One region of the Bittarella sp. HCP28S3_D9 genome, then DNA from elsewhere that is predicted to be linked to it. Evidence: predicted binding sites of a transcription regulator. Region 1 holds the regulator's gene; each other region holds the start of a gene.
What was found. Region 1 encodes Rex, which represses fermentation and respiration genes when NADH is low (regulators of the CRP and FNR family bind a similar motif). Its sites were predicted from a motif close to ATTGTTAANNNNTTAACAAT; they were not measured.
Positions count from the first base shown of each region.

Region 2: the regulator Rex is predicted to act here: its motif matches at 6,370-6,389, upstream of ACTNAU_RS02920 (phosphoglycerate kinase).
Region 3: the regulator Rex is predicted to act here: its motif matches at 3,773-3,792, upstream of ACTNAU_RS01470 ((2Fe-2S) ferredoxin domain-containing protein).

Region 1 covers NZ_JBQHTP010000010.1:59,832-69,603, reverse strand. Annotated here, with positions in the region: gene ACTNAU_RS07100 (M20 family metallopeptidase) at 1-1,393, opposite strand, end outside; gene ACTNAU_RS07095 (flavodoxin family protein) at 1,551-2,099, shown strand; gene pap (polyphosphate:AMP phosphotransferase) at 2,159-3,652, opposite strand; gene deoD (purine-nucleoside phosphorylase) at 3,925-4,635, shown strand; gene ACTNAU_RS07080 (redox-sensing transcriptional repressor Rex) at 4,710-5,366, opposite strand; gene ACTNAU_RS07075 (isocitrate/isopropylmalate family dehydrogenase) at 5,382-6,545, opposite strand; gene ACTNAU_RS07070 (aconitate hydratase) at 6,542-8,491, opposite strand; gene ACTNAU_RS07065 (ClpP family protease) at 8,761-9,609, shown strand; gene ACTNAU_RS07060 (YlzJ-like family protein) at 9,606-9,772, shown strand, end outside.
Region 2 covers NZ_JBQHTP010000003.1:22,277-32,048, reverse strand. Annotated here, with positions in the region: gene ACTNAU_RS02945 (hypothetical protein) at 1-497, shown strand, start outside; gene ACTNAU_RS02940 (hypothetical protein) at 499-990, shown strand; gene ACTNAU_RS02935 (lipopolysaccharide biosynthesis protein) at 1,082-2,572, shown strand; gene gpmI (2,3-bisphosphoglycerate-independent phosphoglycerate mutase) at 2,643-4,157, opposite strand; gene tpiA (triose-phosphate isomerase) at 4,240-5,007, opposite strand; gene ACTNAU_RS02920 (phosphoglycerate kinase) at 5,149-6,339, opposite strand; gene ACTNAU_RS02915 (DegV family protein) at 6,516-7,385, opposite strand; gene ACTNAU_RS02910 (tRNA (cytidine(34)-2'-O)-methyltransferase) at 7,430-7,936, opposite strand; gene ACTNAU_RS02905 (ECF transporter S component) at 7,964-8,527, opposite strand; gene ACTNAU_RS02900 (pyridoxamine kinase) at 8,584-9,450, opposite strand; gene ACTNAU_RS02895 (hypothetical protein) at 9,630-9,772, shown strand, end outside.
Region 3 covers NZ_JBQHTP010000002.1:5,796-15,567, forward strand. Annotated here, with positions in the region: gene ACTNAU_RS01455 (PadR family transcriptional regulator) at 1-37, opposite strand, end outside; gene ACTNAU_RS01460 (SpoIIE family protein phosphatase) at 440-1,612, opposite strand; gene ACTNAU_RS01465 ([Fe-Fe] hydrogenase large subunit C-terminal domain-containing protein) at 1,609-3,315, opposite strand; gene ACTNAU_RS01470 ((2Fe-2S) ferredoxin domain-containing protein) at 3,320-3,574, opposite strand; gene ACTNAU_RS01475 (hypothetical protein) at 3,835-4,107, shown strand; gene ACTNAU_RS01480 (4Fe-4S dicluster domain-containing protein) at 4,115-5,599, shown strand; gene ACTNAU_RS01485 (nucleoside hydrolase) at 6,220-7,209, shown strand; gene ACTNAU_RS01490 (nucleoside hydrolase) at 7,247-8,224, shown strand; gene ACTNAU_RS01495 (hypothetical protein) at 8,876-9,721, opposite strand.

The DNA.
Region 1 (9,772 bases):
GGATGTAGTGCCCGCCGTCCAGCCGGTCGCGCAGCTCCTCCTTGGCCGCCTCGATCCACTCGGGGTGGTGTATGAGGTCGACGGCCGTTCCGGCCAGCACCTTGCCGGCGTAGAGGGTCCCCTTGTGGGCGATCGAGCTCTTGCCCTGGGCGACCAGCTGCCAGGAGTGGCCCGGCGTGCCCGCGGCCATGGTGACTGCCGAGATCTGGGCGGTGGGGCAGACCCAGCTCACGTCCCCCACGTCGGTGGAGCCGGGCATGGCCGCCTCGACGTGGAAGTTGGGGACCACAAAGTCGTTGATGGGGCGGCCGCCGTGCTCCTTGGCAAAGGCGATCCCCTTGGCGCCCGCCGCCTGGGCCATGGCCATCAGGGTGTCGGACGTGCTCTCAAAGCTCTTCTGCACGGCGGCGGCATAGGCGCGCTCCTCCTCGGTGTAGGAGGGGAGGGGGATCTCCCGCAGGTTGTCGTCCAGCTTTTCGGTGAGCAGGGTGTTGGGGACCAGGTTGGAACAGGCCTTGATGAACTGGGTCTCCAGCCGGGTGCCGGTCATCAGGGCCGCCCCCTTGGCGATGTCGCCCACCCGCTCGTAGATCTCCTGCACCTGCCCGGTCTTGGGGGCGCGGATGAGGTAGAGCACCTCGGAGTAGGGCTGCACCACGTTGGGGGAGTAGCCGCCGGTGTTGGTGATGGCGTAGTGGATGCGGGCCTCGGGGATGATGTGCTCGCGCAAAAACTGCACCCCGATGTTCATCAGTTCCACCGCGTCCAGGGCGCTGCGGCCCAGGTGGGGGCAGGCGGCGGCGTGGGCGCTGACCCCGTAGTAGCGGTAGCAGATCTGGTAATTTGCCAGGGAGCTTGCGCTGTTGGCGGCGTTGGTGTCGCCGGGGTGCCAGGTCAGGGCGCAGTCCAACTCGTCAAAGACCCCGTCCCGGGCCATGAAGGCCTTGCCGGAGCCGCCCTCCTCCCCCGGGCAGCCGTAGTAGACGACGGTGCCGGGGAGGTGGTTTTCGGCCAGGTAGGCCTTGACGGCCGAGGCGGCGGCCAGGGAGCCGACCCCCAGCAGGTTGTGGCCGCAGCCGTGCCCGGGCGCGCCCTCGCACAGGGGGGCCTTTGCAAAGGTGTCGGGCTGCTGGCTGAGGCCGGAGAGGGCGTCGAATTCCCCCAGAAAGCCGATGACCGGCTTTCCTTCGCCCCAGCGGCCGAGAAAGGCGGTCTCGATGCCGGCGACCCCTCGCTCGACGGCGAACCCCTCCTCCTCCAGCGCCCGGCAGAGGACCTCGGCGGACCGGCGCTCCTGAAAGGCGGTTTCGGGGCAGTCCCAGACGGCGTCGCTCCAGGCGGCCAGGCGCTGGGCCATCCCGTCGATATGGGAACAGAGTGCGGATTTGTCCATGGTGGTGTTCCTCCTTCTCTCTTTCGATCACCTCCATTATAGCACCAACGGCGGGCCCCGGGGGGAGGAGAGGCCGCCAAAAATGGCCGGGGAGATATGGCGAACTTGCCAAGGCCCCCCGGCGGGAGTAAGATAGGATACAGGAGGTGTATTGTCTGTGAAGATTTTGCTTTTGACCGGCAGTCCCCACAGGAAGGGGACCACCGCCGCCCTGGCGTCTGCCTTTGACCGGGGCGCTGCCGAGGCGGGCCACCAGCTGACCCGCTTTGACACCGCTTTTATGAAGATCGCCCCCTGTCTGGGCTGCGACCACTGCCGCAAAAACGGGGGTCGCTGTGTCCACGGGGATGGGATGGAGGAGATCCTGCCCGCCCTTCTGGAGGCCGACCTGGTCGTCTTTGTGACCCCCCTCTACTACTTTGGGATGAGCGCCCAGCTGAAGGCGGTCGTCGACCGGTTTTACGCCGTCAACGCCGCCTTGCGGCAGAGCCCCAAAAAGGCACTGCTGTTGGCCGCCAGCGGGGACGACGAGCCCGGGGTGATGGAGGCGCTGGTGCTGCACTACCAGGCGGTGCTTGGCTACCTGCACTGGGAGGACTGCGGCATGCTGCTCGCCCGGGGGATGTACACCCCTGAGGATTTGGCGGGCACCCCCTACCTGTCGCAGGCGGAGGAGATGGGCCGACGCCCCCTGGGGGAGCGGTAAGAGAAAAAAGAGCGCGCGCCGCACCGGCTGTTCTGCCGGGGACGGCGCGCTTTTTTGCGCTATTTCAGCCGGTTTTCAATGGCGGCGATGAGGGTCTGCAGGGCCTTGATGCGGGCGAACTTCTTGTCGTTTGACTCCACCACCGTCCAGGGGGCAAAATCGGTGGAGGTGAACTGCAACATGTCGTTGACCGCCGCTTCGTGCTGGTCCCACTTCTCCCGGTTGCGCCAGTCCTCGTCGGTGATCTTCCAGCGCTTTTCGGGGGTGTTCTGCCGGTCCTCGAACCGGCGCAGCTGCTCGTCCTTGTCGATTTGCAGCCAGAACTTGACGATGACGGCGCCCCAGTCGGTGAGCTCCTTTTCAAACTCGTTGATCTCGTCGTAGGCCCGGGCCCAGTCGGCGGGGGTGCAGAAGCCCTCGACCCGCTCCACCATCACCCGCCCGTACCAGGTGCGGTCAAAGATGGTGATGTGCCCCCGCTTGGGCAGCCGGGTCCAGAACCGCCAGAGGAAGTGGCGGCCCAGCTCCTCCTTGGAGGGGGCGGCGATGGGGACCACCTCGTACCCGCGGGGGTCGAGGGCGGCGGCCACCCGCTTGATGTTGCCCCCCTTGCCGGCCGCGTCCCACCCCTCGTAGGCGACGATGACCGGGATCTGCTCCTTGTAGAGGAGCCCGTGCAGCTTTTTCAGCTTGGCTTGGCACTTCTTCAATTCTTCTTTATAGGTGGTGGGCTCCAGGGTGCGGTTGAGGTCGATGTCGCAGAGTTTTGGGGTCTCCACCAATTGAAAGCGGCTGGCGGGGATGCCGCCCTGGTAGGCGGCGGCCTGCGCGTCCCGCTCCGGCCGCTGGGCGATGGCCCGACCGATCTCCTTGACCAGGGTCTGGTAGATGTCCGCCATGGCCACGTTGCGGTCCTCGCTGGCGATCACATGCCAGGGGGCGCAGGGGGTGTCGGTCTGCTCCAACATCTGGTCGTAGATCTGGTAGAGGTCGTCGTAGCGGCGGTTCCTCTTCCAGTCGGTCTTGGTGACACGCCAGCGGGTGGCCTTGCTCTCCTCCAGGGCGGAGAGCCGCTTTTTCTGCTCCTTCTGGCTGATGTGCAGGAAAAACTTGATGATCAGGTAGCCGTTGTCGGTGAGGGTGCGCTCGAAGTGGTTGATCTCCTCGATGCGGCGGGTCAGCTCTTTTTTGGGGAGGGCGTTTTCCAGCTGGGCAGTGGACACCTCTTGGTACCAGCTGCGGTCGAAGATGGAGAACTCCCCGGCGATGGGGATTTTCTGCCAGAACCGCCAGAGGAAGGGGTGGCGGGCCTCGGTCTCGTCCGGGTCGACGGTGGAGTAGACCTTGAAGCCCCGGGGGTCCAGGTTGAGGATGACGTCGGAAATCTTGCTGCCCTTGCCGGCGGCGCTCCACCCCTCAAAGAGGATGATGACCGGCACCTTGGCCTCCTTCATCTGCTGTTGCAAGGCGGAGAGGCGGGGCTTGAGCTGCCCCGCAATGGCCTTGTACTCCTCCTTCATCATGATCTTTTTTAGGTTGACCTTTTCCAGCATGACGGCACCTCCTGGTCGTTTGAAAAAGCGAATAATATTTTTTTGTATATTTGCTATATTTTAGCATTTTTGCCTCTTAGATACAAGGGGAAAGGAGAGGGTGGCCCCTTTTCTGCCGCGACGGCAGAGGGAGGAGGGGAATATACACAAATTTCCCGGCGAAAATGCACGGGAACGCCAAATCACGGCAAGGCGGATTGCCACCGGCAAAAAAGAACGGTATCATGGAAAAAAGCGCCGTGAGGCGCAGCCGAAAGGGGTTGTCTGTTGACATGAGCATGCACATTGCCGCAAAGGCGGGGGAGATCGCCCCCAACATCCTCCTCCCCGGGGACCCGATGCGGGCCAAGCACATTGCCGAGACCTATTTGGAGGACGCCGTCTGCTTCAACGAGATCCGGGGGATGTACGGCTATACCGGCACCTACAAGGGGCAGCGGGTGTCGGTCATGGGCACCGGCATGGGGATCCCCTCCATCCTCATCTACGCGACCGAGCTGGCCCGGGACTACGGCTGCAAAAAGATGATCCGCCTGGGGACCGCCGGCGCCTATTCCGAGAAGCTGAAGGCCCTGGATCTGGTCCTCTCCCAGGCGACCAGCACCACCTCCGCCCTCAACGACCACATCTTCCCCGGCCACTACGCCCCCTGCGCCGACTTTGAGCTGCTGGACAAGTGCTACCACATCGCCCGGGAGAGGGGACTGCCGGTCTACGTGGGCAACACCATCTGCAACGACCACCTCTACATCGACAACAAGGAGGAGTACAAGAAGGTCTGGGCCGACTACGGGGTCATCGCCTCGGAGATGGAGGGGGCGGGCCTTTACACCGTGGCCGCCCGCTACGGGGCCAAGGCCCTCACCGTCATGTCCATCGTCGAGACCTCCTTCAAGCCGGGGGCCAAGGGCGTTTCGGCAGAGGACAAGGAGAAAAACCTCAAGGACATGATTTTGCTGGCGCTGGACACCGCCATCGACTGACGGCAAAGAAAAAACAGGTGCGGATCCGTTCGCACCTGTTTTTTTGCGCCCTGCCGGCGGGGGAGGGAAGGGGCTTACTTTTCCCCCTCGTCCTCCTCCGGCCTGTTGTGGGTCACCTGGTAGCAGAGGGTCAGCAGGCTGTCCCCCAGGTGGACGTTTTCCACCACCACGTCGCTGTGGTCGACCCGCAGGTCGTAGTGGCTGAAGTTCCAAAACCCGGTGATGCCCAGATCCACCAGTTGGGGGGCCACCTTGGGGGCCGCCGTCTTGGGGATACAGAGGATGGCGATGGTGGGGTGGTTTTCCCGGCAGAAGGTCTCCAGCTCGCCGGTGGAGCGCACCGGCAGGCCGGCGATGATCTCGCCGGTCTTCTGGGGGTCGGAGTCGAAGATCCCCGCCAGGCGAAAGCCCCGCTTCTCAAAGTTCATATGGGCGGCGATGGCGCTGCCCAGGTTGCCCGCGCCGATGAGGATGGTGTCGTGCATGGTGTCCACGCCGATGATCCGCCCGATTTCCCGGTGGAGCTGTTCGATGTTGTAGCCGTAGCCCTGCTGGCCGAAGCCCCCAAAACAGTTGAGGTCCTGGCGGATCTGCGAGGCGGTGAGGTTCATCTTCTGGGACAGCTCCTTGGAGGAGATGCGCCCCACCCCGTTTTGCAGCAGGTCCCCCAGGAAGCGGTAGTAGCGGGGGAGCCGCCGGATGACAGACAGGGAAACGCCGTTCTTTTTCACAAAAACACCCCGTTTTTACAGCGACTGGATGGTGTCCATCACGTAGTTGCCGAATTCTTCGCAGGTGCAGCCGGTATCGCGGCCGGTGCAGTGCATCTTCTTCTCTTCAAACATGCAGATGTCCAGCGCCCGCTCCAACTTGTCCGCCTCGGCCTGGTAGCCGATGTGGGAGAGCAGCAGGACGGCGGCCCGCAGCATGGAACAGGGGTCGGCGTAGATGTCCCGCCCCTCCTTCACCATCCGGGGGGCGGAGCCGTGAATGGCCTCGAACATGGCGTAGCGCTTGCCCAGGTTGGCGCTGCCGGCGGTGCCGACGCCGCCCTGGAACTCGGCCGCCTCGTCGGTGATGATGTCGCCGTAGAGGTTGGGGAGGACGAAGACCCGGAAGTCGCGGCGGCGCTTTTCGTCCACCAGCTTGGCGGTCATGATGTCGATGTACCAGTCGTCGGTGGCGATCTCAGGGTACTCCTGGGCCACCTTCTGGCAGATCTCCAAAAACTTGCCGTCGGTGGTCTTGATGACATTTGCCTTGGTGACGATGGAGACCCGGCCCTTGCCGTTTTTGCGGGCGTAGTCGTAGGCCAGCCGGGCGATGCGCTCGGTGCCCTGGGTGGTGGTGACGGTGAAGTCCACCGCCAGGTCCTCGTCCACATTGACCCCCAGCGAGCCCAGGGTGTAGGCGCCCTCGGTGTTTTCGCGGAAGAAGGTCCAGTCGATGCCCTGTTCGGGCACCTTCACCGGGCGGACGTTGGCAAAGAGGTCGAGCTCTTTGCGCATGGCCACGTTGGCGCTTTCGATGTTGGGCCAGGGGTCGCCCTTGCGGGGGGTGGTGGTGGGCCCCTTGAGGATGACGTGGCAGGCCTTGAGTTCGGCCAGCACGTCGTCGGGGATGGCCTTGTTCTGGGCCACCCGGTTCTCGATGGTCAGCCCGTCGATCTCTTTAAAGACCACCCGGCCGGCCTTCACCTGGTCTTGCAGCAGGTAGGAGATGACCCGCTGGGCCTCGTGGGTGATGCGGGGACCAATGCCGTCGCCGCCGCAGACGCCGATCACGATCTGGTCGAGACCGCTGTAATCGACAAAGTCGCCCTGCTCCTTCATCCGCTGGATGCGCTCCAACTGGCCCTGTAAGACCTTGGCAAACTGTTCGGTTGCGGAGACCATTTTTTCTTCCATCATCTCATTGCCTGCCTTTCGCTCATTTTTTTGGTGTAGTCCAGCAGCCCGCCGCAGAGGAGCATCTCCACCTGCCGCTCGGACAGCTCCGCCCGCACCGCAAACTGGGTGCCGCGGGTGTTGTTTTTGACGGTGAGTCGGCCGCCCTCTTTCAGGGCGTCGATCAGCCCGACGATCTCCAGCTCGTCGCCGAGGGAGAGGGCCTCGTAGTCCGCCGCGTCGGCAAACTCCAGGGGGAGGATGCCGGCGTTGACCAGGTTTGCCTTGTGGATGCGGGCAAAGCTCTGGGCGATGACCGCCTTGACGCCCAGGTAGAGGGGGGCGAGGGCGGCGTGCTCGCGGGAGGAACCCTGGCCGTAGTTCTGGCCGCCGACGATGATGCCGCCCTGTTTTTCCTTGCAGCGGGCGGGGAAGTCGGGGTCGCAGGCGGTGAAGCAGAACTCGCTGATTTTGGGGACGTTGGAGCGGTAGGGGAGGACCTTGGCCCCGGCGGGCATGATGTGGTCGGTGGTGATGTTGTCCCCCACCTTCAGCACCACCTCTTTTTTCAGGTGGTCGCAGAGGGGTTCGGTCTTGGGGTAGGGCTTGATGTTGGGGCCGCGCACCACCTCCACCGCGCCGGCCTCTTCGGGGGCGGCGGGGGCGACCAACAGGTTGTCGTTGACCAAAAAGCGGGCGGGCATCTCGATCCCCCCCAGGTCGCCGATTTCGGTAGGGTCGCTGATGACCCCCTGTAGGGCCGACCAGGCGGCCGTCTCGGGGCTGACCAGGTAGACCTGGGCGTCGGCGGTGCCGCTGCGCCCCTCAAAGTTGCGGTTGAAGGTGCGCAGGGAGACCCCGCCCGACTTGGGGGATTGGCCCATCCCGATGCAGGGGCCGCAGGCGCATTCCAGCACCCGGGCGCCGGCGGCGATCATGTCGGCCAGGGCGCCGTTTTCCGCCAGCATGGTGAAGACCTGCTTGGACCCCGGGGAGATGGTGAGGCTGACGTTGGGGTGCACCGTCTTCCCCTTGAGGATGCGGGCTACCTTGAGCATGTCGTAGAGGGAGGAGTTGGTGCAGGAGCCGATGCAGACCTGGTCTACCGGGATGCCGCCCAGCGCCCCGACCGGCTTGACGTTGTCGGGGCTGTGGGGGCAGGCGGCCAGGGGCTCCAGCGCCCCCAGGTCGATGGTGAGCACCCGGTCGTAGCGGGCGTCGGCGTCGGGGGCGAGGGGGGTGAAATCCCCCTCGCGGCCCTGGGCGGCCAAAAACTGGCGGGTGATCTCGTCGGAGGGGAAGATGGAGGTGGTGGCCCCCAGCTCGGCGCCCATGTTGGTGATGGTGGCCCGCTCGGGCACGCTGAGGGTGGCGACCCCCTCGCCGGCGTACTCGATTACCGCGCCGACGCCGCCCTTGACCGACAGCTCCCGCAAAACGGCGAGGATGATGTCCTTGGCGGAGACGCAGGACCGCAGGGCCCCGGTGAGTTCCACCTTGATGACCCGGGGCATGGGGATGTAGTAGGCCCCGCCGCCCATGGCCACCGCCACGTCCAGCCCGCCGGCGCCGATGGCCAGCATGCCGATGCCGCCGCCGGTGGGGGTGTGGCTGTCCGAGCCGATGAGGGTCTTGCCCGGCACGCCGTAGCGCTCCAGGTGCACCTGGTGGCAGATGCCGTTGCCGGGGCGGGAGAAGTCCACCCCGATCTTTTTGGCCACGGTCTGGGTGTATTTGTGGTCGTCGGCGTTTTCAAAGCCCGACTGCAGGGTGTTGTGGTCGATGTAGGCGACCGATTTTTCGGTCTTGACCCGGGGGATGCCGATGGCCTCGAATTCCAAATAGGCCATGGTCCCGGTGGCGTCTTGGGTGAGGGTCTGGTCGATTTTCAGGCCGATCTCGCTGCCGGGCGCCATGTCGCCTGACAGCAGATGGGCGGAGATGATCTTTTCCGCGAGATTCTGTCCCACAAGCATCGTCCTTTCTGTCTGTTCCCCTATGTACTCTATAAATAAGAAATCATGTACAAGTATAATCCCTTACCCCCTGTATTGTCAATTGGTTAACGATTACAAAATGAATTTATGAAAATGAAATCCTGCAAAAATATCGAAAAACACATATCCCCAGCAAAGCGGGAGAAAATAGATAAAAACAAGTGAGAATACCGACTTTACGGATAGGACCGCCCAGCTGGCGGGTGAAAAAATTGCATAAAGTCAGAAAGGCGGAGGCATTTTTGAGCGAGAAAAACAAAAAACAGCAATCTTTGGTGAGTGGGGAGGAGCCGGCAGAGGAGGCGCAGGAGACCCAGGACGCCGCCCAGGCACAACAGGAACAGGTGCAGATCCTGAACATGGGTTCGGTGACGGTGCAAAAGGGCAGCTACACCATCCACTGCCTGACCATCATCGGCCAGATCGAGGGGCACTTCATCCTGCCACCCCAGAACAAGACCACCAAATACGAACACGTCATCCCCCAGCTGGTGGCCATTGAGGAACGCGACGACATCGATGGGCTCATCGTCATCCTCAACACCGTGGGGGGCGATGTGGAGGCGGGCCTCGCCATCGCCGAATTGATTGCCGGGATGGAAAAGCCCACCGCCTCCCTGGTGCTGGGCGGCGGCCACTCCATCGGGGTGCCGCTGGCGGTGGCCGCCGGGCGCTCCTTCATCGCCCCCAGCGCCACCATGACCATCCACCCAGTGCGGATGAATGGGCTGGTGCTGGGGGTGCCCCAGACCTTTTCCTACTTCGAGCAGATGCAGGACCGCATCCTGAATTTTGTGGCCGGCAACTCCCGCATCGGCAAGGAGCGGTTCAAGGAGTTGATGATGACCACCGGCGAACTGGTGATGGACGTGGGGACGGTCCTGGACGGGGAGCGGGCCACCCAGGAAGGGCTCATCGACGAGCTGGGCGGCCTCAAAGAGGCCATGAACTACCTCTACCGGGAGATCGAATCCCGCCGCAAAGACGCGCCCGAGGGCGGGGAGGAGCGCAAAAAAGAGTCGGCCACCCGCAAAAAGGGGAAAAAAGAGGAGAGCGCCCCCGCAAAAACAGGGAAGAAGGCGAACAAATGATTTTACACACCCCGGTCCCTTGTGGTATGATAATGGAGACTTTAGCCGCCGCCCCGCCGCCGGAGTACTGCCGGTCGGGCGGCCAGCTCTGCCAGGTGTCGGGCGGCCGGGTGGAGCGGCTGATCTCCACCGACCCCAACGCCTTTTTGGATCCCGGATTTCA
Region 2 (9,772 bases), on a different contig from region 1:
TTACCTCTGCCGAGGAAATTGTGGGCAAAGAGAAGATGGAAAAGCAGCTTCGCGCTGTCAACCCCGACGGGGCGGTAGAGAAACACCAGGCCCTGAAAAACCTGGTGAAAGTCGAGCAGGTCAAAGACAGCTATCTGATCACCGTTTCCATCACTTCGGTGGACACCGATTTTGTCAAGGCGGTTTCTCAGGGGTATTACAACTATGTCAACCAGGCGAACAACGACTTTGACTTTGCCCAGCTGCAGCACATCAAAACGGTAAAATCGGATAGCGAGACGCTGCAACTTCGCGAAAAGAGCAACGCCTTTAGCAAGACGGGGTTTGTTAAATATACCGTGGTCTTTGGCATTGCCGGTGCCGCAGTTGCAATCATTGCCGTGATGGGCATCGCCCTGTTCTTCCCGACAATCAACCGCAAAAGCGATTTTCAGATGTATGACGTGCCTGTCTTGGGAGAATTGCCCAAGTTGAAGGGCGACAGAGGAGGGGTTTGAGATGGTACAGAGACGCGTCCGTCTGACCAGAGAGGAAAAACTGGCAGAGAGCAGGCAGTTTGCCGCCAACCAGATTTTGCAGTTTTACCGGGAGAAGGAGGCGCGCTGTCTAGCGGTCACCACCAGCACCCGGCTGCAAAGCGAGAAAGAGCAGGTTTTCCTCGACCTGGGAGAGCGGTTGGAGAGTCAGGGTGTTCGCCTGATTCGATTCACCGACGGGAAGGAGTCGCTGGCTCAACCCGTTCCCGGTGTCGAGCAGATCGCCGATTTGGCGGGATTAAAGCAGTTCTTGGCAGAGAATGCGGAGACCTGCTATCTGTTGGATGTCCCACCCCTCGCCCTCTTTGCCAATGCGGTGGAGGCTGCCCGCCTGACAGACGGGGTCGTCTTCATCGAAAAGTACGGTTCGACCAAGCACGATTCGTTCGAGCGCTGCCTGGCCCTGCTGAAACAGGAAGCCGTTCAGGTGTGTGGAGTCGTCACCTACCGATGACCGTTTTGGTACAGAGAGAAGGCGGTGCAGTGTGAGATCAAAAAATTCATTTGTCAATATTCTTGTCAGTTGCTTTTCCTATGTCTTTTTAATGCTCAACTCATTTCTCACCCGGGCGGTGTTTTCCCGCCAGCTGGGATTGAGCATTGCAGGCATTGAGGGGATGTTTCTAAACGTCGTCTCCATGTTGGGCATTGTCGAAATGGGGATCGGAACCGGCATTGTCTACAAGCTGTACAAACCCATTGCGGAAAAGAACTATTCCCAGATTGCCGTTTTGCTGAAGTTTTATAAAAAGGCATACAGCATCATCGCCTCGGTGGTTTTGGGCTGTGGGTTTGTCGCCGCCTTTATCGTCCCCTTCCTGGTGACCGAGGACTACTCGAAGCCCTGGCTGGGCGCCATGTTCATGATGTACGTTTTTGACGTACTGGCGTCCTATCTCTTCGCTCACAAGCGGGCCATGTTCATTGCCGATCAGAAAAACTATGTCAACACCCTGGCGCACACAGGGGGCCAGCTGGTCTCCTGTATCCTTCAAGTGACCAGTTTGACCCTGTTTCACTCCTATTTCCTCTATCTGATCATTAAGGTGACCTGCACGGCTCTAGAGAACGTCTTCATTGCCCTCTGGTACCGCAAACACTACCCGCACATCGACCTCAAGACCACAGTGGAGATGGATGAGAGAGAGCGCAAAGGGCTTTTCAAAAACATCAAGGCGCTTCTCTTCCACAAAATTGGCGGATTCAGTCTCAACTCCACCTCCAGTATGATCATCATCAATGGCGCCGGCAGTCTTGCCAGCGGCCTGTACAGCAACTACATGATGATTGTCAATGGGCTGTTTCGCATCTCCGATCAGGTGTTCACCGGCATCATCGCCAGCTTTGGCAACCTGATGAATACTACCTCAACAGAAAAGTCCTATAAAAACTTTAAATCCCTCTACTTTATGAATTATCTCATCTACTCCTTCTTCACCGTCTCCTTCTTTACCCTGGCGACTCCCTTTGTCCGCCTTTGGATCGGGGAGAACGGCGTCTTTCCCCTCGACACGTTGGCCCTGCTCACTCTGTATTTTTACATTATGGGAATGCGGCAGTCGGTGCAGATGGTCCGCACCAGTGCGGGGATTTACCGGCCCGATCAGTACCTGCCCCTGGTCGAGGCGGCCATCAACGTCATTATGGGTATCATCCTGGTCAAGCCCTTTGGGGTCAACGGGGTGCTGATGGCAAACCTCATCGAGATGTTCATCATCCCTTTCTGGACTCATCCCTATATCATCTACAAAAATGTCTTTTTCCAAAGTGTCAAGACCTATTATCAGAGATATGTGCTCTATGCGGGCATTACCTTTGGCTCGCTGTTGGCGACACAGGGCCTTTGCTCCCTCCTGCCTGTCATGGGACGATTTGCGACCCTAGTCGTCTATGCAGTTATCTGTCTGCTCGTCCCCAATGTTATCAACCTGGCTTTGTTTTATAGGACAGACGAGTTCCAGTATCTGTTCCGCACGACCACAGGGTTGCTCTCCCAGTTCAAAGAGGCGCTGAAAAAGAGAAAGCAGTCTGCTTAAGAGTGGACTTTCCCCAAAATAAAAAACTGGCCGTCGCCATGGCGACGGCCAGTTTTTTATTTGAAAGGATTTACAGAATGATGCTCTCCCCGGTCATCTCTTCGGGCTGGGGCAGCTCCAAAATCTTTAACATGGTGGGGGCGATGTCCGCCAGGCGGCCGCCCTCCCGCAGCTTGCAGTCGCCGCAGCCGATCACCGCAAAGGGCACCGGGTTGGTGGTGTGGGCGGTGAAGGGGGACCCGTCGGTGTCGTAGAGCTTGTCGGCATTGCCGTGATCGGCAGTCAGCAGCACCGCGCCGCCCTTTTGCAGGATGGCGTCCACCAGCTGGCCCACGCCGTCGTCCACCGCCTCGACCGCCTTGACGGCCGCGTCGAAGACACCGGTGTGGCCGACCATGTCGCAGTTGGCGTAGTTGAGGATGATCACGTCGTACTTGTCCGAGGCGATCCGGGCCAGGGCCTCTTTAGTGACCTCCGGCTCACTCATCTCGGGCTGCAGGTCGTAGGTGGCGACCTTGGGCGAGTTGATCAGGGCCCGGTCCTCCCCTTCACAGACCTTTTCCACTCCACCGTTGAAGAAGAAGGTGACGTGGGCGTACTTCTCGGTCTCGGCGATCCGCAGCTGGGTCAGCCCCTTCTGGGAGATGTACTCGCCAAAGGTGTTGGCCAGAGACTGGGGCTTAAAGGCCACATGGACCCCGGGCATGGTGGCGTCGTACTGGGTCATGCAGACGTAGTAGAGGGGGAAGCAGCCCTTGGCGCGGGCAAAGCCGTCAAATTTCTCGTCCACCAGGGTGCGGGTGATCTCCCGCGCCCGGTCGGGGCGGAAGTTGAAGAAGATCACCGAGTCGCCGGCGTTCATCCCGGTGTAGCCGGTGCAGACGGCGGGCACCACGAACTCGTCGGTCACCTCGTCCTTGTAGGAGTTGGGCATCACTTCCAGGGCGTCGGCAGCGACCCCTTTGGCGTCCACCATGGCCTGGTAGGCCTTCTCCACCCGCTCCCAGCGGTTGTCGCGGTCCATGGCGTAGTAGCGGCCCATGATGGTGGCGATCTTGCCCACGCCGATTTCCCGCAGCTTCTCGTCCAGGGCCTTCACGTAGTCAGCGCCGGAGGAGGGGGGCACGTCCCGCCCGTCCATGAAGCAGTGGACCCAGACCTCTTTGAGGCCCTTCTTCTTGGCCAGCTCGATGATGGCGTAGAGGTGCTCGTTGTGGCTGTGGACCCCGCCGTCCGAGAGCAGCCCCATCACGTGCAGGGCGCTGCCCTTTTGCAGGCAGTTGTCCATGGCGCCCACCAGGGCCTCGTTTTCAAAGAAGTCGCCGTCGGCGATGGACTTGGTGATCCGGGTCAGCTCCTGGTAGACGATCCGCCCGGCGCCGATGTTGGTGTGTCCCACCTCGCTGTTGCCCATCTGCCCGTCCGGCAGGCCCACGTCCATGCCGGAGGCGCCGATCTCGGTGGTGGGGTAAGTGGAGAAGATCTTGTCCAGGTTGGGGGTCTTGGCGGCTTTGATGGCGTTGCCGTAATCGCTGCCGTTGATGCCAAAGCCGTCCATGATGATGAGGGCCAGAGGTTTTTTCATAGTTGCGCTCCTTTTCAATGGATTGCGGCCGCGCCGTCGGCGTGGCCGCAATCCGCGGGTTGTTGCTTTCCCTGTGGGGGATCTATTTGCTGGCGGCCTCCACGATCTGGCTGAAGGCGTCGGCCTTCAGGGAGGCGCCGCCGATCAGGCCGCCGTCCACGTCGGGCTGGGCCAGCAATTCAGCGGCGTTGCCGGCGTTCATCGAGCCGCCGTACTGCACCACCAGGTGGCTGGCGGCCTCTTCGCCGTAGAGCCCGGCCACGGTGGCGCGGATGACGGCGCAGACCTCGCCGGCCTGCTCGGCAGTGGCGGTCTTGCCGGTGCCGATGGCCCAGACCGGCTCGTAGGCGATGATGATGGACCGCAGGCCATCGGCGTCGATCCCCTGCAGGGCGATTTTGGTCTGCAGCGCCACCACCTCGGCGGTGATGCCCTGCTCCCTTTGGGCCAGCAGCTCGCCCACGCAGACGATGGGCTTTAGCCCGGCGGCCAGGGCGGCCTTGGTGCGCAGGTTGACCGTCTCGTCGGTCTCGGCAAAGTACTGGCGGCGCTCGCTGTGACCCAGCACTACGTACTCGACCCCCATCTCGGCGAGCATGTCCGCGGCGATTTCGCCGGTGAAGGCGCCGGACTTCTCAAAGTGGCAGTTCTGGGCGCCCACCTTGACGTTGGTGCCGGCGGTGGCGGCCAGGGCGGTCTCCAAATCGGTGAAGGGCACGCAGACCACCACGCCGCAGTCGGCGCCTTTCACCAGGGGGCAGAGCTCCTCCAACAGGGCCTTGGCCTCGGCGCGGTTTTTGTTCATCTTCCAGTTCCCGGCGATGACCGGGGTGCGCAGGTTCTTATTCATACAGCAAATTCCTTTCTGGCGGTTTTCCTCTGTGAAAATGGCACGAAGGAAACCCCTCGTGCCATCTCTTCGCACAGCACAAGCCGGCCGGTTGGGCCGCGGTGCTCCCCCGCCGCAGCGAGCGGCGGGCTACTCGTCGATTTATTTGTCGTTGAGGCAGGCGATGCCCGGCAGCTCTTTGCCCTCCAGGAACTCGAGGGAGGCGCCGCCGCCGGTGGAGATGTGGCTCATCTTGTCGGCAAAGCCCAACTTGGTGACAGCCGCCACCGAGTCGCCGCCGCCGATGATGGAGATGGCGCCGCTGTCGGCCACGGCCTTGGCGATCTCCAGGGTGCCGTCGGCGAACGGGGCAAACTCAAACACGCCCATGGGCCCGTTCCAAATCACGGTGCCGGCGTCTTTCACGGCGTCGCAGAAGAGGGCGATGCTCTTGGGGCCGATGTCCATGCCCATCCAGCCGTCGGGGATGTTGTCGGAGTCCACCAGCTTCTTGCCGCAGTCCTCGGCAAAGTGGTCGCCCACCTGGTTGTCGATGGGCAGCAGGAACTTGACGCCCTTGGCCTCGGCTTTGGCCATCATCTCTTTGGCCAGCTCGACCTTGTCGTCCTCGCAGAGGGAGTCGCCGATGGTGAAGCCCTTGGCCTTGAAGAAGGTGTAGGCCATGCCGCCGCCCACGATCAGGGTGTCGACCTTTTCGAGGAGGTTGTTGATGACGCCAATCTTGTCAGAGACCTTGGCGCCGCCCAGGATGGCGACCAGCGGGCGCTTGGGGTTCTCCAGGGCGCCGCCCATGAAGTTGATCTCCTTCTGGATCAGGTAGCCGCAGACGGCGGGCAGGTACTCGGCCACGCCGGCGGTGGAGGCGTGGGCCCGGTGGGCCGCGCCGAAGGCGTCGTTGACGTAGACGTCGGCCAGAGAGGCCAGCTCTTTGGCGAAGGCGGGGTCGTTCTTCTTCTCCTCTTTGTGGTAGCGCACGTTTTCAAGCAGCATCACGTCGCCGTCTTTCAGCTCGGAGGCCAGTTTCTTGGCGTCGTCGCCGATGACGTCTTTGGCCATCTTGACCTCTTTGCCCAGCAGCTCGCTGAGGCGGGCGGCCACCGGGGCCAGGGAGAACTCGGGCTCCCAGCCCTCTTTGGGACGGCCCAGATGGGAGCAGAGGATCACCTTGGCGCCCTGGTCCACCAGGTATTTGATGGTGGGGAGCGCGGCGACGATCCGCTTGTCATTGGTGATGACGCCGTCTTTCAGGGGAACGTTGAAGTCGCAGCGGGCGAGAACCTTCTTGCCGGCTACATCGATGTCTTCAATGGTCTTTTTGTTCAGAGAGGTCATGTGTTTGCCACCCTTTCGTCTTTTCTTTTTATTGTGAATAAAAAAACAAACCGAGATACAGGGCTGCCCGCCGGGGCAGGCTGGTCCTTTTCTATTTTACACGATATCAGTGGGCTTTTCAAGGCGGTTTTCCCCTCGAAAGAGGGGCTTTTTTCGGGGATCCCGGGAGCCCGGACTCACCGCTTTTTGGCGCCCTTGACCAGCACTCCTACCACCTTGGGCCCCGCGTTGATGGCGATGCTGGCCCCGGCCTTGTAGCGGCCGGAGCAGCTGTAGCGGAATTTCTTCTCCAACTGCTCGGTCAGCTCGTCCCCGGGGGCGTCCAGCTCCCCGCTGATGACCACAAAGGGGCTGCGCTCGGCCATCCGCTTCTCGGCCCAGCGGCAGAGGCCGGGGATGATGTTGGCGTCCCCCCGCACCTTCTCCACGATGTTCATCTCCCCCTGGGAGATCTGGAGGATGGGCCGCAGCCCCAGCAGCTCGCCCACAAAGGCGGCCGCGCAGCTGATGCGCCCCGACTTTTTGGCAAATTGGAGGGTGTAGACCGAAAAGTAGACCTCGGCGGTGTCAAACCAGTCCAACAGGTAGTCCCGCACCGCGGCGTAGCCCACCCCTTTTTGCACCATCCGCGCCGCCTCGGTCACCGGGAAGCCGTAGCCCAGGGAGTAGGTCTTGGAGTCGATGACCTTGATCTTCATCTGCGGCGCGTCGGGCTCCTCTTTGAACATGGCCTTGGCCTGCAGGGCCGCCTGGTACATGTTCGAGCCCTTGGAGTTGATGGTCACGTGGATCACGTGGGTGTACCCCTCCTGGGCGGCCCGCTCGTACTCTTCCAAAAACTGGTGGGCGGGGATGTGGCTGGTGGTGGGGATCTTGACGCAGCGGTCGAGCACGCCGTAGAACTCCTCCTTGGTGAAGTCCACTCCCTCCAAATACCCCATCCCGTCCACCTCGAGGGGGATGGGGAGGATGCGGATGCCCAGCTCCTCGGCAGTCTCCTGGGGGATGTCGCAAGCGGTGTCGGTGAGGATCAGCAGTTTTTCCATTTGGCACAACCTTTCGCAATCGGTTCTTGTGGTGAGGAGGGGGCCTAGCGGGCGTCCTCCCAGTTGTAGCGGGTCAGCTTTCCCTGCGAGTGCAGGGTGGGATAGCCCCACTGGCGCAGGACTTCGTACACCCCGATGGCCACCGTGTTTGACAGGTTCAGGCTCCGCGCCGCCGCCAGCATCGGCAGCCGGACGCAGGTGTCGGGGTGGGCGAAGAGCAGCTCTTCGGGCAGCCCGGCGTCCTCCCGGCCAAAGACCAGGTAGCAGCCGTCCGGGTAGGCCACGTCGCTGTGGACGGCCTGCCCCTTGGTGGTGAAGTAGTAAAAGGGGCCCTCGTTCTGGGCGGCGAAGTCCGCCCAGCCGTCGTAGTGGCGGATGTCCAGCAGATGCCAATAGTCCAACCCTGCCCGCTTGAGTTTTTTGTCGTCGATCTGAAAGCCCAGCGGCCCCACCAGGTGGAGCCGGGCGTTGGTCGCCGCGCAGGTGCGGGCGATGTTTCCGGTGTTTTGTGGGATCTGCGGTTCCACCAGCACGATGTTCAGCTCAGCCATGGCCGGCCCTCCTCTCCTCTCGGCAAATCAGTCGCCCGTCTTCCCCAGCCGTTCAAAGATGCCGGCCTTTTTGAGGATGGGCTCCAGCAGCGAGTAGAGCAGCAGCGAGACCACCACCGCGATGATCGCGTTGACCCCCGAGGTGAGGGCCTTGGTCCCCGCGGCCACCAGCACTGAGTCGAGCATCTTGCCCTGGAGCAGGGTCCCCATGAGGATATTTTTGACGGTGTAGAGGACCACGTACAGCCCGGCGCCGACAACGGCCCCGGCGGCGCGGCTGCCCTTGCCGCCCCGCTTGGCGATGGCGCCGCAGGTGGCGCCCATGGCGAATTTCATCAAAAAGGTGATGGGCGACTCGGCGATGTAGGCCGGGTCGAACAGGTCGTAGACCGCCGAGCCCAAGCCGGCCGAGAGGCCGCCCTTCAGGGGGCCGAGGATCATCCCCGACAGCAGGCACATCACGTTGCCCAGGTGGATCATGGTCTTGCCCAGCGGGGTGGGGATGTCGATGTGCAAAAAGGTGGCCACAAAGCACATGGCCCCCATCAGCCCCACCAGGGTCACGGTGTAGATCGAACTCTTGCGCTTCATTTTTACTCCTTCTTTTCGTGCAGAGATAGGGTTTGGCCGCCCCGCGGCCGGGAATGCTAAAAGGGTTCGGCCCGAGAGGGGCCCAGCGGCTCCAGCAGCTTGGGGAGGGCGGCTTCCACCAGCACCCCGTGCCGGGGGTCGGTGCCCGCGGCGGCGGTGAGGGAGATGGCCTCCTCCACAAACTGGGTGGCCCGCTGGGCGGCCTCGGCCAGGCTCTGCCCCGCCAGCAGCCCGCCGGTGAGCACGGCGGTGAAGATGTCGCCGGTGCCCGGGTAGGAGCCGGAGGCATACCGCCCGCGGATGCGGAAAAAAGTCTCCCCGTCAAAGAGCAGGTTGTAGCGGCCGCCGTCCATCTCGGCGCTGGTGATCACCGCCCGGCCCGCCCCCTGGGCGCAGAGGGTGCGCAGCCACTTCTTGGCGCTGAGGGGGGTGAAGCGGACCGGCCGGGTAAAGTCCATCCCCAGCAGCATGGCCGCCTCGGTGGCGTTGGGGGTGATCACGTCCCCCGCCCGGGCCAAACTCTTCATCTTGGCCCGCAGCGGCGGGGTGCAGGTGCGGTAGGGCTTTTGGTGGTCCCCCATCACCGGGTCCACCACCTTGAGCGCCTTGGGGTAGGCGTCAAAAAAGGCCTTGCAGCACTCGATCTGGCGGCTGTCCCCCAGAAAGCCCGAGTAGATGCAGTCGAAGTCCAGCCCCAGGGACTGGTAGTGGCGCAGGGCCGGCAGCAGGGAGTCGGTCAGGTCGGTGATGACCGGGTCCCCCAGCCCCCCTGTGTGGGTCGAGAGGATGGCGGTCGGCACCGGGCAGACCTGTACCCCCATCACCGAGAGCACCGGGGTGATGGCGGTCAGAGAACAGCGCCCAAACCCCGACAAATCGTGAATGGCCAGCACCCGCTTGGGCGGGGAAACCAGGTGTTCCATAGGGCGCCTCCTTCCTTTTGTTCCAAAATTTACCTGCCCTTGACGGGCGGCGAGACTCTTTCATACACAGCCAGTATATCACAAAAGGGGTGGGCAATACTAGTTGTATCTCGACCTCGGCCGGCTCCGCCGGCGCGGGGCCGCAGGTACAAATGAAGGAACGTGGGGAGGCATTTTCTATGAAACACAGCGGACACACCGCCCGCAACGTGGCCATCGGTATGGCGCTGGGCGCCGTGGCGGCCACCGTTGGCACCGAGCTGATGCACACCAACAAGCGGCAGCTGAAAAAAACGGCCGGTCGCGCCATGAAGACCATGGG
Region 3 (9,772 bases), on a different contig from region 1:
CCCGCAGCAGGTCGGATGTCAATTTGTTCTCGCCCACAAGCTCACCTCCTGTCCCCATCATACAGCACAGTACTGTGTCTGTCAATGTACTTTGTCAGATTGCTATCCTTTTCCAGCTCCCGCCGACCAGACCGGCGCAACCGCCGTGGGAGGGGCGGCCCGCACCGGCCCCCAAAAGAGCAGCGCCGGCGCATCCCCCCAAGGGGCGTCGACCCCTTCATCGCACTTGCCCCACCGCCAGCGGACCAGCCGTTTAGGGCGCCATCTCGCGCCATCTGTCGCCCAAAGGGTCCCCTCCTGTTTGTCCCCTCGGCCCCCCTTCTCTCGGGAGGCCCCGCATCCGACTCCCCCGGCAAAACCGGGGATCTTGGGCGCAAAAGCCACCAAAAAAGGGGGGCGGCAGAGGCCCGATCGCCCCTGCCGCCCCCCATCTCGGCGGTCAAAAATACTCGATGGTGACCCGCTTGCCGGTCTTGCGGAGCTCCTCCGCCAGCTCGCCGATCAGGCTGAATTTCAGCCCCAGGGAGACGGGCATCCCCGGGTTCTGGTGCGCCTCGTTGAGGGCCTGCCCCACCAGAAAGTGCACCTCGGTGGACTCCTCCATCAGCACCCTCGTCAGCTTGGTGGCGCCGTCTTTTTTCTTGTAGTTGATCAGCTCGTGCTCCCCCCCGGTCTCGTTGAGTTCGCGGATGTTCTCCAGCGCCTTGCGCAGGGTGAGCACCCCCTCGGTCACCAGGTCGACCCCGGGGAGGAGGGCGGTGGGCGGCAGGGCCGGGTTGTCGTAGTCCAGCAGTACCTTCAGCTCCCGCCCGGTGACCCGGCTGACGATCTGCGAGGTGGTGCCGCCGCAGACCACCTTCAGCCCCTTGGAGTACATCAGCCGGTTGACCACCGTGGCGTCCAGCTCCTTCTTGGCGGGGGGGCCCACCATCACGGTGACCGCCCGCCCCTCCCGAAAGCGGATGGCGCAGACGGTGGAGTCGTCCCCCGGCTTGTTCATGTACAGGGTGTTGACGGTGGAGACCATCTTCTTGGCCATCACCCGGGGGGAGATGTCCTTCTCCATGGCCTCCTCGGCGTACTTGACGATGTTGTCGTACTGCCAGCCCAGATCCAGCAGGGAGCCGACCCCGGCGTGGACCACCCCGTCGGAAAACATCACCAGCATGTCGTCCACCTGGGCCTGAAAGGAGGAGGTGTAGATGATCTTCCCGTCGATCTCCACCACCTCCCGCTCCAGCTCCATCAACTTGCCGTCGCGAAAGTAGATGATGAGGGGGTTGTCAAACTCGGCGGTGTAGATCCAGCCGTCGGGCTTGACCTTGACGATGGTGAAGGTGGAGTAGGCCAGCCCCCGCTCAGAGCACTTGGGCAGGGTGGAGGCGATGGTCTCGACGCACTCGGTGAGCTTGGCCCCCTCGGCCATCATGGTGGCGATGATCTTGCTGGTGAGGGTGGAGAGGATGTTGGCCTTGACCCCGCTGCCCAATCCGTCGGCCAGCACGGCGTAGAAGCCGCCCCCCTGGTCGCGGATGAACTCCACCTTGTCGCCGCACAGCTCCTCGCCGTAGTGGTTGATGCTCTCATAGGCGGCGTCGGCAAAGAATTTCATAGGGCACCGTCCTCCCCCTGTTCCATGCTCTTTTTCAGGCTGGTGAGGGCCACCTTGGTCTCGGCGGTGGTCTCCCCCAGCAGGGAGGCGATCTCCTGGGCCACCCGCATCTGCTTGTCAATGACCTTCTGGGCGGTGTCCACGGTGTGCATCCGCAGGGCCTCCAGCTTTTTCTTGTTCTCGTTCTCGGCGGTCATGTCCTTCATGAAGACGATGAACATCCGGTTCTCGCGGATGTAGATCACCGTCTCCTCCACGCTGACGCCCTCGCCCACCACCACTTCGTTCTTCATGGCCGGGCGGCCGCTCTCCCTGGCGCGGTCAAAGGTGTCGTCGCCGAAAAACTCGGGGATGATCTGGCCGACGGCGCTCTCCCGGCGCAGCCCCATCATCTCCTCGGCGGCGGGGTTCAGGTCCAGCACCTCCAGCTCCTCGGTCAGGGCGATGGTGCCGTTGGGGGAGTGCTGAATGACAGTGGAGGAGATGTTCTCCGCCTTCTCCCGCAGGTAGGGCAGGCACATGTTGACGTCGGCCTTCCCCCGGTAGACGGCAATGGCCTTGTCCCGGCAGGTCTCGTAGCCGCAGCCGCCGCAGTTGAGCTCCTGCTCGGGACTGGTCTTGCCGATCTGGGCGAGGATGGCGCGGATCTCCTCCTCGGTAGGGATGGGCTCGGCTTTGGGGGCCCCCCGGAAGAGCCGCAGGTGATCCAGTTCACAGGCGGCCGAGGGGGCGGGCCGGGCGTCCCGGGGCTTGGGCTGGTCGTCGATCTCCATCCGCCCGCGGAAGCTGGAGATCCCCGCCCGGCGCATCACCGGGCCGCCCAGGCAGGCCCCGGCGCACATGTTGGCCTCGATGAAGAGGCCGGTGGGGCGCTCGCTCTCCAGCCAGGAGAAGAGCTCCATGCAGTTTTCCACCCCGTCGACGCAGACCTTGCGGTAGTGGCCGTAGCTCTCCGGCTCGATGCTCTTGAGGATGCCGCTGGGCTTGGGGTAGAGGCGGCTGACCGGGTGGGCGGTGCCCACCGCCTCCCCGTCGGCCTCCCCCTGGGGGGCCCCCTCGATGAGGGCGCGCAGGGCGTTGAAGCTCAGGGCGTAGTCCACGTCCCCCCCGGCCAGGGGGTCCATGGCCTCCTCCTTCTTGGCCAGGCAGGGGCCGATGAAGACCACGTGGATGTTCTGGCCGTATTTCGCCTTCATCATCTTGGCGTGGGCCATCATGGGGGAGTAGACCGGGGCCAGCCACTGGGCGATGGCCGGGTAGTGGCGCTCGACCATCATCACCACCGAGGGGCAGGCCGTGGCGATGATGTTCTCCATCTCGCCGGCGGCCATCAGCTGGGCGTAGGCGCGGGAGGTCTCGTAGGCGCCCACGGCGGTCTCCTCCACCCCGGCAAAGCCCACGGCCTTGAGGGCGGCCGAGAGCTGCTCAAAGGTGAGGTCGGTGAAGTAGCTCTTGTAAGAGGGGGCCAGGGTCACGTAGACCGGGTCGGGCCCCTTCAGCAGCTCCAGCACCTTGGGCCGGTGGTCGGTGGTGAAGCGGGCGTTTTGCGGGCAGACGTCCACGCAGGTGCCGCAGAGGACGCACTCGTCCTCGATGATCTGCACCTTCCCGCCCGAAAAGGAGATGGCCTTGATGGGGCAGTGCCGGATGCACTTGTAGCAGTTTTGGCAGTTTCCCTCGTTGAGTTTGATGATGCTGCTCACCGTTTTATTCCTCCTCTACCTTGGGCAGTACGTACTGGTAAAAAATGTCGCTGGCGTTGGCAAACCCCACATGGGAGATGGGCTCGTCGTCCACCTGCATGGAGATGCCGTCCAAACAGCGCCCCATGCAAAACGAGGCCTTGAGGGCCACCTTGTCCTCCAGCCCCCGCTCCTTGATGATCTCCTGAAAGGTCTTGATGACCTGGTAGGAGCCCTTCATGTGGCAGGAACTGCCCACACAGACTGTCACTGTAACCATCGTCTCTCTGCGCCTCCTCGCGTCAAACTGCCGGCCCCGCCGCCCCGCCGGGCAGGGGGGAGGGCATGACTTCTCTATTTTATCTATTATACACGATTGCGCAGGGCGGGAAAAGGCCGCGTTCCTGCCAAAATCGGGTGGAAAAACTGTCGATAAATGCTATTGAAATGGCGGTATGGCCAGTGTATAATAGGTTAGATTGTTAATTCGGTATCAAGCCGCCCAACCCGCAAACCAAATAAGAGCAGGAGTGAACAAAGGTGAAAACGATGAAATCCATCCGTGTGGTCGTCTGCGTTTGCACCCAGTGCATCATGAATGGCGCCATGGACATCATTGAGTCGGTGGAGAGCCTGAAAAAGCTCAAGTACGAGATGCGCCACGGGGTAAAAATCGAGGTGGAGACCCAGGTCTGCCACACCGAGCACGACCACAGCCAGGTCTGTCCGGTGGTCTTTGTGGACGGCCAGCAGATCGAAAAGGCCACCAATGAAGAGGTCATGACACGCATTTTATCGATTGTGAGGAAGTGATTGCAACGTGAGAGGAGTTTACACACCCGTCACCAAAATTCGCCGCCAGATCTTTACCGAGATCGCCCGGCTCGCCTTTGAGGGGTGGAGCCATGAAAAGGTAGAGGAGCTGCCCTACAAGATCATCTCGGGCGAAATTCCCCAATACCGCGACAGCGTCTTCAAAGAGCGGGCCATCGTCGGCGAGCGGCTGCGGCTGGCCATGGGCCTGCCCCTGCGCGACATCAACGACAACGCCCCCATCTCCAAGGGCCTCAGCGACGACATGCTCATCAACCAGGCCTACGAGCTGCCGCTGATCAACGTCATCCCCTTTGCCTGCAACGCCTGCCCTGAGACCTCCTACATGGTCACCGACAACTGCCGCCACTGCCTGGCCCACCCCTGCGTGTCGGTCTGCCCGGTGTCGGCCATCCAGTTCACCGCCGAGGGGACGGTCATCGACCAGGACAAGTGCCTCAAGTGCGGCCGCTGCAAAGAGGTCTGCCCGTACAGCGCCATCGTCAAGTACGACCGCCCCTGCGCCGCCGCCTGCGGGGTAAAGGCCATCGGCAGCGACCACCTGGGCCGCGCCAAGATCGACTACGACAAGTGCGTGGCCTGCGGCCAGTGCATCGTCTCCTGCCCCTTCGGCGCCATCACCGACAAGTCCCAGCTCTTCCAGCTGGCCACCGCCCTCAAAGAGGGGGTGCCGGTGGTGGCCGAGGTGGCCCCCTCCTTTGTGGGCCAGTTCGGTCCGGCCGCCACCCCCGACAAGGTGAAGGCCGCCCTCAAACTCATCGGCTTTGCCGACGTGGTGGAGGTGGGCTGGGGCGCCGACCGGGGCACCGTGGAAGAGGTGCACCACTACGCCAAGCACGTGGCCACCGGGGAGGCCCGGTTCCTGGCCACCTCCTGCTGCCCGGCCTGGTCGGTCATGGCCAAAAACGAGTTCCCCGAGATCTCCCAGTACCTGTCCCAGGCCTACACCCCCATGGTGGAAACCGCCCGCCACGTCAAAAAGACCCACCCGGACCACAAGGTGGCCTTCATCGGCCCCTGCTCCGCCAAAAAGCTGGAGGCCATGCGCCGCACCATCCGCAGCGACGTGGACTACGTCATCACCTTTGAAGAGCTGATGGGGATGTTCGCCGCCAAGGACGTGGACTTCGGCGAGATCGAGGGCGAGCCCTTCGCCGACGCCGCCCCCGAGGGGCGGGGCTACGCCGTCTCCGGCGGGGTCGCCGGGGCCATCGCCAGCGGGGTGCACAAACTCTACCCCGAGGTGGAGGTCAAGATGGACCGGGCCGAGGGCCTGGCCAACTGCAAAAAGATGCTGGCCATCGCCAAGGCCGGCAAGCGCGAGGGCTACCTGATGGAGGGGATGGCCTGTGTCGGCGGCTGTGTCGCCGGCCCCGGCACCCTGCAGCCCATCAACAAGGCCACCGCCGCCGTCAACAAGTTCAAGGCCGAGTCCCCCATCGACCTCTTTGAAGGGGAAGAGGGCCAGTAGACCCCATCCGGGCAAACGCCCGCCAACAGGATAGGACCCACCAGAGAGCCGGTTCCCGGGCAGCGCCCGGGCCGGCTCTCTTTTTTGCGCCCCTTTTGCCTTTCTCTTCTGCTTCTCCCCCTCCCCTCTCCTTCGCCCCCTTTCTCAAGCGCCCAAAACCCGCCACCCGCCCTTCTCGGCCCCCTCCCTGCCCTGCCAAGCCGGCAACCCCCGCCTGCTGCCGGTATTTTGGCAAGGCGGCGCTCCCCTCCCCCGCCCCTTCCGCGCCCGAAACACCCTCTCCTTCGCCATCCCTCTCCAGGGGTGCAGCACCGCCCTCTCCCCTCAAATTCCCCTCTTTCTCGCTCCCCCTGGCCGGGGCGGAGAAGTCTCCCCTCTCCGACGCCCTCCCGCCAAGGGGAGCGCCGTCCCCCCCTTCCCTCAAGCCGCCGCTCTCCCTCACCCGGCGCCTCCCCCCAAGGCGGCAAACTGCCCGCCTCTTTCGTTAAATCGCGCAAGAATAACTGCAATGTTTGTCTATTTCTTAGGGCAATTGTCCTTCCCCCGGAGGGGGAGAGCGCCTATACTTGGGGTAAACAGGAGGGAAACCCCCTCCACAACAGCGACAGGAGGAAGGTTCTATGGACAAGCGGAAAGTCATTCTCGACGTGGACACCGGCGCGGACGACGCGGTGGCCATCATGCTGGCCCTGTTGGCCCCCGAGCTGGAGGTCATCGGCATCTGCTCGGTCAACGGCAACCGGGAGGTCCGCCTCACCACCGACAACACCCTGCGGGTGCTCGACTTGCTGGGCCGGGGCGAGGTGCCGGTCTACCGGGGCTGCGAGTACCCCATGGTCTCCACCCTCAAACCGGGGCGCAAGCCCAACATCCCCTGGCGGGAGGGGATGATGACCGGCGTCGAGGCCCTGGTGCACGGCGACCACCTGGAGATCCCCGAGACCGACCTCAAGGAGCAGGAGGAGTGCGCGGTCAGCTACCTGGTGCACGCCCTGAAAAACGCCAAAGAGAAGATCACCCTCATCCCCGTCGGCCCCCTGACCAATATCGGCATGGCCCTGCGGGTGGCCCCGGAGATCGCCGAGAACATCGAGGAGATCATGATCATGGGCGGGGGCTTCCTCACCAACAACTCCTCCGCCGTGTCCGAGTACAACGTCTGGGTCGACCCCGAGGCGGCCGAGATCGTGATGCAGTCGGGCTGCAAGATCACCTGGGTGCCCCTGGACGCCACCCACGAGTGCTACCTCACCACCGAGGACGCCGCCGAGATCCGCAAGCTGGGCACCAAGACCGCCGACGCGGTGGCCGCCATCATCGAAAAGCGCACCAGGGGCTACTCCAACGACGTGGACATGAAGGAGTACTCCGGCGCGCCGGTACACGACGCCCTGGCCGTCTGCGCCCTGCTGGACCCCACCGTCCTCACCGAGGTGGAGGAGGTCAATTGCCACGTGGACATCGCCGCCGGGTACGCCGACGGCCAGACCTGCCTGGACCGGCGGATGCGCACCAACAAGGAGGCGCCCAACTGCCGCTTCGCCATGCACGCCGACCGGGAGAAGTTCCGCTCCATGGTCATCGACATCTTAAAGCTGGCCGACCGCTAGACGCCGGGCCAGGCGAGATAGAGGAGGAGACAACACCATGCCCAGAAAAGTGATTTTAGATGTGGACACCGGCACCGACGACGCCGTCGCCATCATCACCGCCCTGCTGGCCCCCGAGCTGGAGGTCATCGGCATCTGCTCGGTCAACGGCAACCGGGAGGTCCGCCTCACCACCGACAACACCCTGCGGGTCAAGGCCCTCATGGGCTCCGACGTGCCGGTCTACCGGGGCTGCGAGTACCCCATGGTGGCCACCCTCACCCCCGGGCGCAAGCCCGGCATCCCCCACCGGGAGGGGGAGATGACCGGGGTGCGCTCCCTGGTCCACGGCGACCACCTGCCCCTGCCCGAGACCGACTTGAAGGAGGAGCCGGAGCCCGCCGTCACCTGGCTCATCGACACCCTGCTGCACGCCGAGGAGAAGATCACCCTCATCCCCGTCGGCCCCCTGACCAACATCGGCATGGCCATCCGCGCCGACCCCCGCATCGTCGAGCACATCGAGGAGATCATGATCATGGGCGGCGGCTACCTGATCAACAACACCACCCCCATGGCCGAGTACAACGTCTGGGTCGACCCCGAATCGCTGGAGGTGGTGCTCCAGTCCGGCTGCAAGGTGACCCTGGTCCCCCTGGACGCCACCCACGAGTGCTACCTCACGGTGGAGGACGCCGCCGACCTGCGCGCCCTGGGCAACAAAGCAGCCGACGCGGTGGCCACCCTCATCGAACAGCGGACCAAGGGCTACTCGATGGACGCCGACATGAAGGCCTACCAGGGCGCCCCCATCCACGATGCCCTGGCCGTCTGCGCCCTGCTGGACCCCACCGTCCTCACCGACGTCCGCCCGGTCTGCTGCCACGTGGACATCTCCGGCGGGTACGCCGACGGCCAGACCTGCCTAGATCTGCGGGCCCGCGTCGACAAGGAGGAGCCCAACTGCTTCTTCGCCTTCCACGCCGACCGGGAGAAGTTTGCCGCCATGCTCAAAAACATCCTGGCAAGGGGCTGATCCCCTTCCCCTTTTAAAATGCGAGAGATCCGGGAACGCCAAAGGCGTACCCGGATCTCTTTTCTCTTCCCTCCAAGCCGGGTGGCAGTCTGTCTACCCCATGGGTACATGGGGTAGACAGACTGCCACCCGGCGATGCCCCCAACGGCCAGCACGCCATCAGCAGCGTGCCGACTCCAAAGCCCCACCCCGCCCCCTTGGGCACCCCCGGCTCCAGACCCAGCCATCCCCTGCACCCGCGAGGCGGGCAGGCCGCTGCCCAGCTACACTCCCGCCACCAGCAGGAAGCTGACCCCGGGACCCCACTCCGTCGCCCTGAGCTCTCAGCGCCAGGCCAACCGCCATCTGGCGAGGGCAAAAAAGGGGCGGTCCCCCTCCTCGCCGCCCTAAAGGGATCCCCGAAAAGCCTGCGTTTCCACCGCCGGAGGCCCCCCTCCCGAAGCCCCGTCGCCGGCGACGGAAAGCCCCGCCGAAGCGGGCTTCCGGGCGCTGGCCGCCCTGCTGGGCGCAGAGGCGGGCATCTCTGCCGAAACCCGCCGCAAAACCCGCTGGCCCGTCAAAAGGGGCGCGCCGTCAGCTGTTTTCAGCCTGACAGCGCGCCCCTTTTTGCGCCTGCTTTTCACTTTGTTTTGACCCTGCATCCAGCCCCCTCTAAAAGGACAATTCACTCTCCCGCCGTTCGATCTCCCCCGTCGAGGAGACCGACCAGTAGACAAACAGCTCCAGCGCCCCGCCGGTGGCGGCCAGCTTGTAGGGCTGCCCGGCAAAGAGGTAGTAGGCGGTGTTCTTGCGCAGGGGAAGGATGCGGTCGGGGAGGAGCAGCAGCCCCTCGCCCCCAACCACCAGGGCCATCTCGTCGGCCCCGTCGTTTTGGCAAAAGCCCCCCGCAAAGGCCGCCTCCGGCCCCACCAGCGCCCGGGCCGAGGTGAGGCCGGGGCTCTCGCAGGTCAGGGTGAGCCGGCAGCCCGGGCCCCAGCCGTCCCAGTCCGGCCCCTGGCCCGCCGGCAACACCCGGTAGCCCCCCTCCTCGCGGTAGGGGACATCCGGCTTCCACTCCCCCCGACTCTGACCCAGCTGGCCGGGGTATCGCTCGCTGTCGGTGCCATTGAGTCCCACGCAGAGTTCCAGCCCCTCCCCGCCGGTGCAGAGCAGCCGGTGGGGCTGCCCCTCCCGGTGGAAGAGACAGTCCCCCGCCGCCACCGGGTGGCTGCTCCCGTCCGGGTAGGAGGCGACCCCTTCCCCCGCGCTCAGGTACTCGATTTCGGCCCGGCGCTCGTGAAAGACATAGCCGGGCAGCTCGGGGGAGCAGACCCCCGGCTCCTGCAGGGCCCGCACCAGGGACATCCGCTCCTCGTCAAAGATCACCTTGCCCAGGTTGCCCGGGTCCACCGGGCAGCCCGAAAAGCTGGGGGCCGCCGCCCACCGGCAGCCGGGCAGGTACTCCCCGCTCACCAGATCCAATCCCCGCTCGCTGTCTACCACCTTGTACAACTGCAACCCTTCCCTTCCTCTGCGCGCCTCTGTGGCCGCGCCTCTGCGCCCATTGTA